2 regions of the Paenibacillus kyungheensis genome follow, and region 1 is predicted to be linked to the other one. Evidence: predicted binding sites of a transcription regulator. Region 1 holds the regulator's gene; the other holds the start of a gene.

Region 1 (7,945 bases):
ATTACGCGTTGATGCAATAGATCTTCCATATTCAACAGACGATCTGTTTCTTCTTCTTTCAATTTCGTTACCGGAATTCCTGTCCAGCTAGCTACGATATCAGCAATATCTTCTGGAGTAACTTCGGAATCAGTACGACCTTGTTTTTCTTTCCACTGATTTTTCGTTGTATCTAATTCTTCACGAATTTTTTGTTCTGTATCGCGCAAAGCTGCTGCTTTTTCAAATTCTTGACTTTGTACAGCTGCATCTTTCTCTTTACGGATATCTTCCAAACGGCTTTCCAATTGTTTAAGATTTGGCGGAATCGTATAAGAGTTCAATCTTACTTTAGATCCTGCTTCATCGATCAAATCAATTGCTTTATCCGGTAAGAAACGATCTGTAATATAACGGTCAGACAATTTAACAGCTTGTTCGATAGCTGCATCTGTAATTTTTACACGGTGATGGGCTTCATAACGATCACGCAATCCCATTAAGATCTGAACAGCTTCTTCTGGAGAAGGTTGATCTACAGTAATGGGTTGGAAACGACGCTCCAATGCTGCATCTTTTTCGATATATTTACGGTACTCATCAAGTGTTGTTGCACCGATACATTGTAGTTCACCACGAGCCAATGCAGGTTTCAAAATATTAGAAGCATCAATAGCCCCTTCAGCTCCACCAGCACCGATCAACGTATGCAACTCATCAATAAACAGTACAATGTTACCTGCTTGACGAATCTCATCCATAATTTTTTTCAAACGATCTTCAAACTCACCACGATATTTAGTTCCAGCTACTACAGAACCCATATCTAGTGTCATAACGCGTTTGTCACGCAATGTTTCAGGAATTTCATTGTTGATGATTTTTTGTGCTAATCCTTCAGCAATTGCTGTTTTACCAACCCCTGGTTCACCGATTAACACTGGATTGTTTTTGGTACGACGGCTTAGAACTTGAATCACACGCTCAATTTCTTTACTACGTCCAATAACAGGGTCCAAGTTACTATCTTTAGCAATAGCAGTCAAATCGCGTGCTAGGCTATCTAGCGTAGGCGTACTTACATTTGCTGGTGTACCATGATGACTGGATACTGCCTCATTGCTACCAAGCAATTGCAATACTTGTTGACGTGCTTTGTTTAAGCTAATACCTAGATTATTTAGAACACGAGCTGCTACTCCTTCACCTTCACGAATCAATCCCAATAAAATGTGTTCTGTACCTACATAGGTATGACCCAATTTACGAGCTTCATCCATAGAAAGTTCGATGACTTTTTTAGCACGTGGTGTATAAGCAATATTGGTAGGTTGTTCTTGACCTCTACCGATAAGAGATTCAACTTCATCTTGAATTTTTTCAAGTCCAAGACCTAGACCGATAAGTGCTTTGGCTGCAATGCCTTCACCTTCACGAATCAAACCAAGCAAAATATGCTCTGTACCAATATTATTGTGACCCAAACGAACTGCCTCTTCTTGTGCCAACGCAAGAACCTTTTGCGCACGTTCCGTAAATCTACCAAACATCATATCTAAAGCACCTCCACGGTTTAGTCTTGTACGTTTACTTTACTTAATGTATTACGGATCAATTGCGCGCGGTACATATCGCTTTCTCCTGACCCCATTTTAACACCGAATGTTTTCTGAAGAAAACCCGGTTGTGTCATTATCGTTAATTCGTTCATTTGTGTAACCGAAGCTTTGTCGATCAGACCCAGATCTACGCCTAGACGCACATCTGAAATGCGTTGAAATGCTTCTTTGGAATCCATCATTGTTGCATAAGACAGTATTCCATACGAACGCATAATGCGATCTGTAACACGTAACTTCGATTCACTGAGTAGACGACTGCGAGCATGATGTTCATACTCAATCATTTGCAACACAACACTATGCAAGTTATCAATGATCTCTTCTTCTGATAGACCTAATGTAATCTGGTTAGAAATTTGAAAAATATTTCCGATCGCTTCACTACCTTCTCCATATAACCCACGTACAGCGAGCCCTACTTGAGATACAGCAGATAATACACGACCTACCTGATTCATAATAGCTAATGCAGGTAAATGTAGCATAACAGACACTCTAAGCCCTGTACCTACATTTGTTGGACAACTGGTAAGATAACCTCTACGATCATCAAAAGCAAAGTCCACTACATCTTCAAAAGCATCATCGATCTGAGTCGCACGTTCCCATGCTTCTTGCAATTGAAAGCCTGGATACAAACATTGAATACGCAAATGATCTTCTTCATTGACCATAATACTAACAGATTCATCATCTGTTAGCAGAACAGCTCCACTTTTGGAGTCATTCAACAAATTCGGACTGATCAAATGTTTTTCCATCAAGACTTGTCGATCTACATCTTCTAATTCATCCAAAAGCAATGGCTCAAACGGTCCGAGAGCTTGAAGTGCTTCATTACTAAGCACTTCTGTTAGCTGGTTCCGTGTCTCTTGCGCCTGCTCCATATTTGCCAGAATCGGGAAAGGGTGATGTATCAGATTACGGGCTATACGCACCCTACTACTGATAACAACATCCGAATATTCTCCGCCCTTTTGCATCCAATCGCTCAAAGGTTTTTCTGTAAAACGGAGATTCGGCATAAGTTATTCCTCCTTATGACTCCTGTGAAATTTGTTTTTCTAGCTCGCGTATTTCATCTCTTAAATGTGCCGCTTCTTCAAATTCCTCATCAGCAATACGCTGTTTCAACTCTTGCTTCAAGTCAGTCATTTGACGTTTGATTTTTACTTTGATCCCGCCTCGTTTAGGAAGCTTACCGGCATGAGCAGTACTACCATGCACTCTTTTAAAAAGAGGATCTAATTGATTATCAAACGTTTTGTAACAAGAGCTACACCCAAATCGTCCTAATTTACGAAATTGAGTATATGTCATACCACATTCTTCACAATGGACATCTTCACTGCATTGACCGGCGAGTTGCCCTTTACTGCTTGAATCAAAATCCATCAACCCTGACAGTAGACTGTGAATCGAAAAGCCTCCTGAAGTTCCTGGAATCAATTCACCTTTTTCACGGGCACAAGTTTCACAGATATGAAACTCATTTTTTTCACCATTTACAATCTTTGTAAAATGAAGAGTTGCCGGTCTTACCTGACATTCTTGACAAATCATCATGTATTGCCCCTTTCTCCCGAATGATTAGGGACGAAGCAATGCAATCAACATCGCCTTCATCATTCTTGCACGGATCTCATCCCTGTAGGGAAGCTTGATCGAAATAACATCTCTACATACTGCTGCACGCATCAGTTCCGCTTCACGATTAGAAATCACTCTAGCTTCTAGCAACTGGTATAGTAAACCTTCAGCAGCTGTCTGACTCATATGCTGTCCAATACTTTCATGAATATGAGTATGAAGGATAGCTTGAGCAGGCAATTCAAGACGCCGTATACGAATATAGCCACCGCCACCACGTTTACTTTCAACCAGATATCCTTTTTCCAATGTAAAACGTGTACTAATTACATAATTGATCTGCGAAGGTACACAAGAGAATTGATCAGCTAAATCGTTACGCTGTATTTCTACTGCTCCTTCTCCACTATCTTGCAGCATTCGTTTTAGATATTGTTCGATAATGTCGGAGATATTACGCATTGTATATTCCTCCATCATGTTTTAAAACATTTACTTATTCTAAATTTGACCCATTTATCATAAGTTCAAAATAGCAGATAAATATCACTTAACCATAAACCTAATCGTAAGAAACCAAAGAAGACAGCATTTGATGATACAACAATAGATTCATGAATAATCTGATCATTATAATCAAAAGTTCATAAATCTTATTTACCATCAAATCATCAGGCATATTCACGTCATCTAATAACTGTATTCATCCTTACTTTGACTATGCGCTGACTTTGACTTTCTTTGACTTTAAATTAATTATAACATATTTTCAGAATTTGCCAAGGGGTTACAGCAAAATATAATACAGAAAATCATATTTTTTAGAATTTAGTTTTTCACAATTGAATTAAATATTAATAATCTGATGATATATCGTTTTTATAATATATAGTTCTTGCTATCGTTTACTATTCTTAATATCGTTCTGGAAGTATTTGGCTTAATATCATTCTTGTAGTATTTAAGTTTCATAAAGACTGGCCCCTGATAATATTTCCCTAATATCTAATTTTGATAAAAACTAGACCTTGACACTTTTTTTAACTATATGTTACAATACAACAAATTCAATATATTGAAACGGCCATCGAAAGGAATCCAACCTGGAGGCGTTTTCGCCAAGAGATAGCATAAGCGAATAGTCACTGCTTGCTATTTCCTAAGTTAAACGGTTTTCGCCCGTTATCGCGAAACCTAAGAGGATCAGATACACTATCTGTATTTGATCAAGTTGGGTGGCACCGCGAGCAAAAAGCTCCTCGTCCCAAGTGATGAGGAGCTTTTTTGTGCATTTTACCTTTATATTAGGAAAAAAGGAGCGGTTATTTTATGTTAGATATCCAGTATATTAAAAATCATGCTACAGCCTTACAAGAGGTCGCAGATCAAAAGAAAATAAGTATATCTATTGCAGAACTTCTTGAAAAAGCTCAACTTAAAAATCAGTACTTGCAACAAATCGAACAACTCCGTCAACAACGAAACCAATTAACACAGACAATCAGTAGCCATATGCAAAATAAATCGGTATTGTCTACCGACACTGTCCACCAGCTTAAAGATCAGGTGAAACAAATCAATCTACAACTTCAGCAATTGGAACAAACCAGTCAATCTGTTCAACTACAGTATGCTCGATTGATGGAATTAGTCCCTAACTATGTTTCTCCAGATACTCCGATCGGTCAATCAGACGCAGATAATATCGTTATTCGTACATGGGGAACACCACAACAGTTTGCATTTCCTTTTAAAGATCATATCGAACTAGGCGAAATCCATCAGATGATAGATATTACAAGAGGAGTCAAAACAGCAGGAAGCCGCAATTACTATTTAACAGGGGCAGGTGCTCTATTACACAGAGCGGTTCAACAACTTGCTTTAGATACACTACTAGCCAAAGGATATACTCCTATGGAAGTACCTACATTGGTGAGAGGCTCTGCATTAAGTAATACAGCTTTTTTCCCTTTGGGCATTGAGCAGACATTTAAAATAGAGAACGAAGATAAATGGTTAACAGGAACTTCTGAAGTCGCTCTTGTATCTTATTATCAAGATGAGATCATTGATCTGTCTCAAGGTGCTATTCGTTTAGCAGCAGTTTCTCAGAATTTCCGTAGTGAAGTAGGATCGACCGGTAAAGATGTACGAGGACTTTATAGAGTTCATCAATTCGCTAAAGTCGAACAAGTTATCTTTTGTGAAGCTAATGCCGAGATATCTGAGCAAATTCATCAAGAGATTACAGCAAATGCAGAAGAATTACTTCAATTGCTAGAACTTCCTTATCAAGTAGTAGCCGTATGTACAGGCGATATGTCTCAAAAAACCTACAAACAATATGATATTGAGACATGGATGCCGAGCAGACAAAGTTATGGTGAGACTCACTCTTCTTCTAATATCCATGACTTTCAAGCTAGACGAGCTAATATACGTTATAGAGATCACGAGGGACAGCTTCAGTATTGTCACACTCTTAATAATACAGCTGTAGCTTCACCGCGTATACTGATCCCTTTGCTAGAAAATCATCAACGTGAAGATGGAAGTATCTATATCCCTGTTGCACTTCGCCCTTATTTAAATCACAAAGAGCAATTATAAATATGTATGCCTTATAAAAACTTTATAATTATCTTTTAAAAACGGTCTTCATATTTATTTAATTATAATGATTTGATTAGGTGAAATAGCGGAATCAACAGATCTACATTTATAAAAGAAATCCTATATGTAAAAAACAGAATCATACAAAATAGCATATAAATAAAAAGAACACTTCTTTTGCTCGAAAGAAGTGTTCTTTTTATTTATTTCAACTAATTTAATTATTTTAATAATTCTCTTAAAACTCTGCCGAACAAGTATCTACTTATTATGAAAGATAATTAGAACAAAAAAAGAGCGACTCCTTCAATCAGGAATCACTCTTTTGGGTCTTGCTCGTTGCTTGGCAACGTCCTACTCTCCCAGGACCCTGCGGTCCAAGTACCATCGGCGCTGGAGGGCTTAACGGTCGTGTTCGGGATGGGTACGTGTGGAACCCCTCCGCCATCATTACCAAACAGGCAGGTGTGTTGCTCCCTGAAAACTGAATCCGAAAACGAAAACCATCGCGTGTTAGCTTATTTGGATAAGCCCTCGACCGATTAGTATTGGTCAGCTCCATGCCTTGCGGCACTTCCACCCCCAACCTATCAACCTCGTCGTCTACAAGGGGTCTTACATACTGGGAAATCTCATCTTGAGGGGGGCTTCACGCTTAGATGCTTTCAGCGCTTATCCCTTCCGCACGTAGCTACCCAGCGATGCTCCTGGCGGAACAACTGGTACACCAGCGGTGCGTCCATCCCGGTCCTCTCGTACTAAGGACAGCTCCTCTCAAATTTCCTACGCCCACGACAGATAGGGACCGAACTGTCTCACGACGTTCTGAACCCAGCTCGCGTACCGCTTTAATGGGCGAACAGCCCAACCCTTGGGACCTACTTCAGCCCCAGGATGCGATGAGCCGACATCGAGGTGCCAAACCTCCCCGTCGATGTGGACTCTTGGGGGAGATAAGCCTGTTATCCCCAGGGTAGCTTTTATCCGTTGAGCGATGGCCCTTCCATGCGGTACCACCGGATCACTAAGCCCGACTTTCGTCCCTGCTCGACGTGTCTGTCTCGCAGTCAAGCTCCCTTATGCCTTTACACTCTTCGAATGATTTCCAACCATTCTGAGGGAACCTTAGGGCGCCTCCGTTACACTTTAGGAGGCGACCGCCCCAGTCAAACTGCCCACCTGACACGGTCCCTGTACCGGATCACGGTACGAGGTTAGAACTCAAATGCGATCAGGGTGGTATCCCAACGGCGCCTCAACCGAAGCTTGCGCTCCGATGTCTACGGCTCCCACCTATCCTGTACAAATCGCACCCCAGTTCAATATCAAGTTGCAGTAAAGCTCCATGGGGTCTTTCCGTCTTGTCGCGGGTAACCTGCATCTTCACAGGTATTAAAATTTCACCGGATCTCTCGTTGAGACAGCGCCCAAATCGTTACGCCATTCGTGCGGGTCAGAATTTACCTGACAAGGAATTTCGCTACCTTAGGACCGTTATAGTTACGGCCGCCGTTTACTGGGGCTTCGGTTCATAGCTTCGCTTGCGCTAACCACTCCCCTTAACCTTCCAGCACCGGGCAGGCGTCAGCCCGTATACTTCGCCTTGCGGCTTCGCACAGACCTGTGTTTTTGCTAAACAGTCGCTTGGGCCTTTTCACTGCGGCCCCCTCGTGCTATTCACACTACCGGGGCACCCCTTCTCCCGAAGTTACGGGGTCATTTTGCCGAGTTCCTTAACGAGAGTTCTTCCGCGCGCCTTAGAATTCTCTTCTCACCCACCTGTGTCGGTTTACGGTACGGGCACCTGCTTCCTGGCTAGAGACTTTTCTTGGCAGTGTGAAATCATGACCTTCGCTACTATAATTTTCGCTCCTCATCACAGCCTGGCCTTGGGGTATGCGGATTTGCCTACATACCAGCCTCACTGCTTGAACGGACATCCATCAGTCCGCGTCACTATCCTCCTGCGTCATCCCATTGCTCATAACGGCTTTCGGTGGTACAGGAATTTCAACCTGTTGTCCGTCGACTACGCCTTTCGGCCTCGCCTTAGGTCCCGACTTACCCTGAGAGGACGAGCCTTCCTCAGGAATCCTTGGGTTTTCGGCGGATCAGATTCTCACTGATCTTTTCGTTAC
Region 2 (7,945 bases), 970 kb from region 1:
CCCACTTCTGCTATTTGAGCAACCAATCGTTCCATATAACGTTTACCGCTATCTGGTGATACGTCGCGTCCATCCAAGAATACATGAATCAATACATCATGGAAGTCTTCGCGTTTAGCCATATCCAGTGTAGCGAATAAATGATCGATATGACTATGTACACCGCCATCGGATAACAGGGTGAACACATGCAATTTTTTGCCGTTTGTTTTTGCATTTGTAAATGCGCCAACCAACGCTTCATTTTGGAAAAAGTCTCCATCACGAATCGACTTGGAAATACGAGTCAAATCTTGATATACGATACGGCCTGCACCGATGTTCAAGTGACCTACTTCCGAGTTACCCATTTGCCCTTCAGGCAGACCTACAGCTTCACCGCAAGCAGTTAGTGTAGTGTGTGGGTATTCGCTTAGATATCTATCATAATTCGGTTTTTTCGCTTGAGCAACGCCGTTGCCTTCTACTTCTGCGCGCAGACCGAATCCGTCCATAATGATTAGTGCTACTGGTTTGGGTGCTGACATTTACTTCGCCCCCTCAACGAGCTGAATGTAAGAATCAGGTTGCAAGCTTGCGCCGCCGACAAGTGCGCCATCGATATCGCTTTGTCCCATGTACTCCTTCACATTCTCCGGTTTCACGCTACCGCCGTATTGAATACGAACTGCGTTAGCCACTTCTTCGTTGTATAGACCTTTAACCAATTCACGAATATAAGCGATAACTTCATTCGCATCTTGGGATGTAGAAGATTTGCCTGTTCCGATTGCCCAGATTGGCTCATAAGCGATTACTGTTTCTTTCGCTTGATCTGCACTTAATCCGACAAAAGCACCTTCTGTTTGTACTTTACATACTTCTTTAGTTTGATTAGCTTCACGCTCTTCAAGCTTTTCACCTACACATACGATAGGAGTCAAACCATGACGGAAAGCAGCATGTACTTTTTTATTAACGATTTCGTCTGTTTCAGCAAAATATTGACGACGCTCAGAGTGACCGATGATTACATAGTCCACACCAAGATCTTTCAACATTACACCACTGATTTCGCCAGTGTAAGCACCATTGTCTTCGAAATGAAGATTTTGTGCACCGATTTTGATAGAAGTTCCTTTTACTGCTTCAACCAAAGCAGGAAGATTAGTGAAAGGAGCGCAAATCACGCTTTCTACGCCATCTACTTCTGCTTTGCCTTTGATATCTTCAATAAACGCTTTTGCTTCAGGAACGGTTTTGAACATCTTCCAGTTCCCTGCAATAATTGGTGTTCTCACTGCGATATCACTCCTTCTGTTTGCATAACTACAGTGTTCTGATCAAAGCCACACTGAAGTGCTTTGTACAATCCAAAGCACTCAAATCTATATACATTTTAAACTTATTTATCGTTCAATGCCACAACGCCTGGAAGAGCTTTACCTTCCATAAACTCTAGGGAAGCACCGCCACCTGTAGAGATATGGTCCATTTTATCAGCCAAGCCGAATTTCTCTGCTGCTGCTGCGGAATCACCGCCACCAATGATAGTGTAAGCTTCAGTTGTTGCACATGCTTCTGCTACTGCTTTTGTACCACCAGAGAAAGGTGCGATTTCAAATACGCCCATTGGTCCGTTCCATACAACCAATTTGGAGTTTTTGATTACATCAGCATAAATTTCACGAGTTTTAGGACCGATGTCTACGCCTTCCCAAGCTGCTGGGATTTTATCAATCGTTACGATATCTGTGTTAGCATCTGCGCTGAAATCGTCAGAAACAACGATATCTACTGGAAGATACAATTTTTTACCTAATTTTTTTGCTTTTTCCATGAATCCAAGTACAACATCCAATTTGCTTTCGTCTAGAAGAGATTGTCCTACTTCATGACCTTGAGCTTTGAAGAATGTGTAAGTCAATCCACCACCAATAATGATGTTGTCTGCAAGTGTGATTAGGTTATCGATAACATCGATTTTGTCTTTTACTTTAGATCCACCTACGATTGCTGTGAAAGGACGTTCTGGGCTAGTCAATGCTTTACCCAATACATCTAATTCTTTCTCCATCAAAAGACCAGATACTGCTGGCAAGTGGTGTGCAATACCTTCTGTTGAAGCATGCGCACGGTGAGCTGCACCAAATGCATCATTTACGAATAGATCAGCCAATTCTGCAAAAGATTTAGCTAAGTCTGCATCGTTTTTCTCTTCACCAGGGTAGAAACGTACGTTTTCAAGAACCAAAACGTCGCCCTCTTTTAATTCAGCGATTTTTGCTTTTACTGCATCGCCAATAGCTTCGTCAGCTTTAGCAACCGGTTGACCTAGCAATTCAGATAGACGCTCTGCTTGTGGAGTTAAGCGTAGTGATTCAACCACTTCACCTTTAGGACGACCCATATGACTTGCAAGTACAACTTTTGCACCTTTTTCAACTAGATATTGAATTGTTGGTAAAGTTTCACGGATACGTTTGTCATCTGTAATTTTACCGTCTTCCATAGGTACGTTGAAATCTACACGTACAAATACCACTTTACCTTTTACTTCTACATCACGAACACTTTTCTTATTCATTATATTGTTCCTCCATGCCCTGAATTTTGATTAACGAGCAATTTAAAACAGATATTCATTTAGAAAAAGCGGAAACACAAGAAACCTGTTTCCGCTTTATGGAATTAATATTTATTTCAGTTCACGTAAGATTCTTACGCTTTGTTAGCGAAGTACTCAAGAGTACGAACCAATTGTGCAGTGTAAGACATTTCGTTATCGTACCAAGCTACAGTTTTAACCAATTGGTGGTCACCAACAGTTAGAACACGAGTTTGAGTAGCATCGAATAGAGAACCGAAAGTCATACCTTTGATATCAGAAGATACGATTTCGTCTTCAGTGTAACCATAAGTTTCAGCATCAGAAGCAGCTTTCATAGCAGCGTTAACTTCATCAACAGTAACTTTTTTCTCCAAAATAGTTACCAATTCAGTAAGGGAACCAGTTGCTACAGGAACACGTTGTGCTGCACCATCCAATTTACCTTTCAATTCAGGGATAACCAAACCGATTGCTTTAGCAGCACCAGTTGTGTTAGGAATGATGTTTTCAGCAGCTGCACGAGCACGACGGAAGTCACCTTTAGCATGTGGAGCATCCAAAGTGTTTTGGTCGCCAGTGTAAGCGTGAATTGTAGTCATCAAGCCTTCTACTACTCCGAATTGATCTTGCAATGTTTTAGCCATAGGAGCAAGACAGTTCGTTGTGCAAGAAGCACCAGAGATTACAGTTTCAGTACCATCAAGAATTTCATGGTTTACGTTATAAACGATTGTTTTCATTTCGCCTGTAGCTGGAGCAGAGATAACAACTTTTTTAGCACCAGCTGTTAAATGTTTCTCAGCTGCTTCTTTAGTTGTGAAGAATCCAGTACATTCAAGAACGATATCCACACCAAGATCTCCCCAAGGAAGTTCTTCTGGGTTACGGTTAGCTAGAACTTTTACTTCTTTTCCGTTTACTTTGAAGAATCCGTCATGAACTTCAACTTCGCCGTCAAATTTACCTTGAGTTGTATCATATTTCAACAAGTGAGCCAACATTTTAGCGTCAGTCAAATCGTTAATTGCTACTACTTCAATACCTGCTACATTTTGAATACGACGGAAAGCCAAGCGTCCAATACGTCCGAAACCATTAATACCAACTTTAACCATGAGTTAATTCCTCCTAGAGATAGTGTATTTAATTTATTTCAAGACATACCTTATAAAAGGCATGTCAAGACAACATTATAGAGTAAATCTTGTGTGCCGACTGCTAGACGTTCGAAAATGAAGCAAAAGGACTAGTCTAGTTCTTTCACAATTTCTCTAGCAGCGGCTTCGTCAATGACCAGAATATCTTCCTGACCGAATTTGAGTACAGCATGAATCGATTTGGCTTTGCTACGACCTCCAGCAATACCGATAACCACTTCCGCTTTGGAAATATCATCGAGCTGAAGTCCCATCGTTAACATCTGGTGCACCGTCTCACCCTGTTCATTAAAATAATGACCGAATGATTCAGCAACAGCTCCAGCGGCATGAATTTCTTCCGCTGCCTCGGGTTCAAGTCTACGGCGACGCACCATCTCCATCGCATCTCCAATTCCATGCATGATGATACGTGCTTTACGAATCAGACCGACAATTTCGCGGATATTCTGATCCTGATAAAGCAATTCATAAGCATCTTCACGCAATAAATCTGGAATATGCAACAATCGATATTGTGCGCCTACACGCTTTGCCATAGTGGAAGCAATCGAATTCGCCTGAAATTCCATACTCTCTCCAAGTCCGCCTCTTGCCGGTACGAACCAGGCATTCTTGAGAGGTGCCGGTATGGATGGACTGAGTTGCTCAGCGACTTCAGCTAATGTAAAGCCTCCTGTAACAGCAACGACATCGTCCTCACGGATGACACTGAGCAGCGCTTTGGCTCCTGCTCGTCCAAGCTCTTGCTTAGCCATAATAGATATGTCACTATCACCAGGAACGACAATTACTTGTCTCAACTTATAGAAAGTGCGAATACGTTCTTCCAGATTCGATAATCCAAGCAGTTCCTGAATAATAGGTTCCAGCTCATCAAGCAATTGCTTGCCTGCTTCACTAACCTTCATTCCCGTACTTTCAATCTCAAGTAACCCTTGCGATTTGAGAAGATCGGTCTCTGCACGTAAGACGCGTTCAGTCATATTAAGCGATGTGGCGAGTGATCTTCTTCCAACCAGCCCTACCATCATAACCTGATGCAGAATCGTATATCTTTTTTTGAGTACTTCGGTGAGATCGGGCAGAAGCTGCTTTTGTATTTCTAATATTTTCCGCATGCATTCCACTCCTGCAACTTATCTCGCTCAGTGTTCATTATATCCGCGATTCTTAATGGACTCAAAATGTCCCGGCATAACTTTTTAAGTCCCACGTCTATCTTAACCAATTTTTCATGCAGAAGCAAGTTTTTAACACAACTATTCTGTGAGAGGTTGATGTTATCGTTTTTATCCGTGATTTCCTCCCAAGCCAACTTGCTTTTTATAGGTAGATATCCTATAATCAATCGTACTGCTGTTTTGATGTGCGCCCGTGGTCCAATGGATATGACGTAGGCCTCCGAAGCCTGAGATCCAAGTTCGATTCTTGGCGGGCGCGCCATTTATATTTTTTATTTCATTATCTTTTTTACATAAGTAATCGGTATGATCGAATGCCTTTTGATATGTTCTATCATATCTAAGAACTATTTGCGCAACATTAAGTGATTGACTTATAAATGCAGAACACCCTTTAACCAGCCTATGCTGGTTATTTTTATACCCAAATTTGGGTTGCCCTCTTCTTCATTAACCGATTTTACTGATGTTCCTACACTTTTGGTCAGGATAGTTTGACTTTCTTTGACTTTTGATTCGAATTATCCTATAATGTGGTAAGAACAATGAGTATCTTCTAATACAATATTTGATCTATAATTAATCTATTATGATGTACAACTTTGAAGGAGGGTTTCTAGTGAGTTATATTCCAATGGTCGTTGAACAAAGCAGTCGTGGAGAACGTGCCTATGACATTTACTCTCGTCTGTTAAAAGACCGCATTATTTTTCTAGGTTCTGAAGTTAATGATGTTGTAGCTAACGCGATTATTGCACAAATGCTGTTTCTGGAAGCCGAAGACCCGGAGAAAGACATCCACCTATATGTTAACAGTCCAGGCGGTTCGATCACTGCGGGGATGGCTATTTACGATACAATGCAATTTATCAAAGCTGATGTATCTACTATCTGTGTAGGTATGGCTGCAAGTATGGGTGCATTCTTGCTTAACGCTGGTGCTAAAGGTAAACGTTTTGCTTTGCCTAACAGCGAAATCATGATTCACCAACCACTTGGTGGCGCACAAGGACAAGCAACAGATATCGAAATCCGTGCTCGTCGTATTCTTAAAATGCGCGACAAATTGAACAAAATTCTAGCTGATCGCACAGGTCAACCGTTGGAACGTATTGAAAAAGATACAGACCGCGATTACTTTATGACTGCTGCTGAAGCACAAGAATATGGCATAGTTGATAAAGTGATTGAAAATACACCTCCACAAGGGGTATAATTTTACTCCAGCATGCTGGAACAACACGCGAAAAAGCCTCCGGGATATAAACCGGAGGCTTTTTTGTATTCTTTTTTATAATAGTCAGTCTAATAACTGCTACATTTACTTCATAATATTGCAATTACTCTATCATCCGATCACTTATATTATCAAAATTAAGCTTTGTACGCATCCAATGGATTTACACCTGTAGGCAACAATTTTTTAAAAGTAAATGAGAACTCTGGTGTACCTGCTGCATATGGTGCAATTTCGTATTGTTGGAAATAGATTGTTAGTCCACTATCTGTTAAATAATATCCTTGATTAGCAGCAATTCCTTTAAAACTATCTGCAAAGTAAAGATCTTCTTTTTTGATTTCAGCATTAATGACTTTGTCGATGTCTTTACGATAATTGCTATTGGATTTGAGTAGATCACTCAATTGAATTTGCTTGCCGTCTTTCAACGAGAATGTCATTCCCGTTAGCGTAGCCCCGCCGTGTGCACCGCCGAGAAATTCATAGTCGTTTACTAACACACTTAATACACCGTTACGATTATAAGTTACTTTATAACCACTATCTATTTCATATGTCATAGCTGAATCTTTAGGAGGAGCCCCTAATTCTTTAGCTTGTTTTTGTGTTTGTTCCAAATAAGTTTGCGCATGAGCTTTGAAAGCTTTATTAATAGCTACTTCAGCTTCTGAATTGTCCAAACCAGATATGACTGGATATTTAATATTGATCTCTGTATAGCTGTTCGTTTTGGTCGGTTTTAGAGTAGCTGTTGTTAGTTCAATATTATTCATGCCTTCTTTTGTTATATTTACAGTACGTGTAGCACCATTCCATACCGCACGATATCCGAATTGATCTGTAACTGCTTTGATAGCTACATAAGAAGTACCATTGACTATTTTAGCATCATAACTATCTCCAACCGTACTACCATTTAAGGTAACAAATACACCGTCATTTACATCTACTCCTAGAGCAAATGATGCTTTATTTTTGTCTTTGGTCACGGTAACTGTTTTCTCTTTAGCATTGTACGTTACTGTAGCCCCGATTGCTTTGGCTGTGTCTTTTAAAGGAAGTAGCGAACTACCATTTGGACTCACAATCCCTGTTGTAGCGATCGCTTTTCCTTCTACTTGTACATGAATAGCTGATTTAGCAGTAGACGATGTTGCAGCAGCCGCTTGTACTGTATAAGAAGTTCCTGGTAGAACAGCTACCGTTCCTACAGTAGCCATCGTTGTTGCTAACAGAAACGCAGAGATTTTTTTCAAATGTGCTTTAGATGTATTGTTTTGATTCGTGTTCATTCATTATCTCTCCTTTAACATTATGTATCATGTTATATTTGGTTTAACCTTCTTTATTATATCCTTAACATTTATCAAGAGATTTACAAATCACTCAATATCAATTTACAACATAGTCACGATTGCCCTACTAAAAATGATGAAACTGTAAAACATTTTTAGGTTTTTCTGCTGAATATCAAAAAAACGTTTATCTTGCTCATGTAGATATTGAACAAGATAAACGTTTCTAATTTGAGGACTGCTCTGCTTTAGTAAACTTCTACTATACTGAAACGATACGTGGATTTGCACGTATAATTAGTTACAATTCTGATTATTTTGCTCTAATCAGATTCATTCACGCTTCAATCTGTTAATTCATAGCATACTGCACGTTAAGTGTAGCATTCAATTCAATCGTACCTGGCTCAATATTTGTACCGGCAGCATCAGGAGTATCCAGCGCTTTAGCACTTTGTTTTTCCATATATACAACAGGT

Evidence for each region. Region 1 encodes CtsR, which represses protease genes until heat stress. Its sites were predicted from a motif close to ATGGTCAATAAAGGTCAAACA; they were not measured.
Region 2: clpP (ATP-dependent Clp endopeptidase proteolytic subunit ClpP) is a predicted target of CtsR. The motif match lies at 5,423-5,443, and genes of this name have one in related genera.

The regions. Positions count from the first base shown of each region.
Region 1 covers NZ_CP117416.1:4,451,808-4,459,752, forward strand. Annotated here, with positions in the region: gene clpC (ATP-dependent protease ATP-binding subunit ClpC) at 1-1,532, opposite strand, end outside; gene PQ456_RS19380 (protein arginine kinase) at 1,553-2,626, opposite strand; gene PQ456_RS19385 (protein-arginine kinase activator protein McsA) at 2,640-3,164, opposite strand; gene PQ456_RS19390 (CtsR family transcriptional regulator) at 3,192-3,653, opposite strand; gene serS (serine--tRNA ligase) at 4,521-5,804, shown strand; rRNA gene rrf (5S ribosomal RNA) at 6,149-6,265, opposite strand; rRNA gene PQ456_RS19405 (23S ribosomal RNA) at 6,330-7,945, opposite strand, start outside.
Region 2 covers NZ_CP117416.1:159,423-167,367, reverse strand. Annotated here, with positions in the region: gene gpmI (2,3-bisphosphoglycerate-independent phosphoglycerate mutase) at 1-527, opposite strand, end outside; gene tpiA (triose-phosphate isomerase) at 528-1,280, opposite strand; gene PQ456_RS00755 (phosphoglycerate kinase) at 1,385-2,566, opposite strand; gene gap (type I glyceraldehyde-3-phosphate dehydrogenase) at 2,701-3,705, opposite strand; gene PQ456_RS00745 (sugar-binding transcriptional regulator) at 3,837-4,868, opposite strand; tRNA gene PQ456_RS00740 (tRNA-Arg) at 5,119-5,193, shown strand; gene clpP (ATP-dependent Clp endopeptidase proteolytic subunit ClpP) at 5,551-6,147, shown strand; gene PQ456_RS00730 (PdaC/SigV domain-containing protein) at 6,306-7,463, opposite strand; gene PQ456_RS00725 (SIMPL domain-containing protein) at 7,819-7,945, opposite strand, start outside.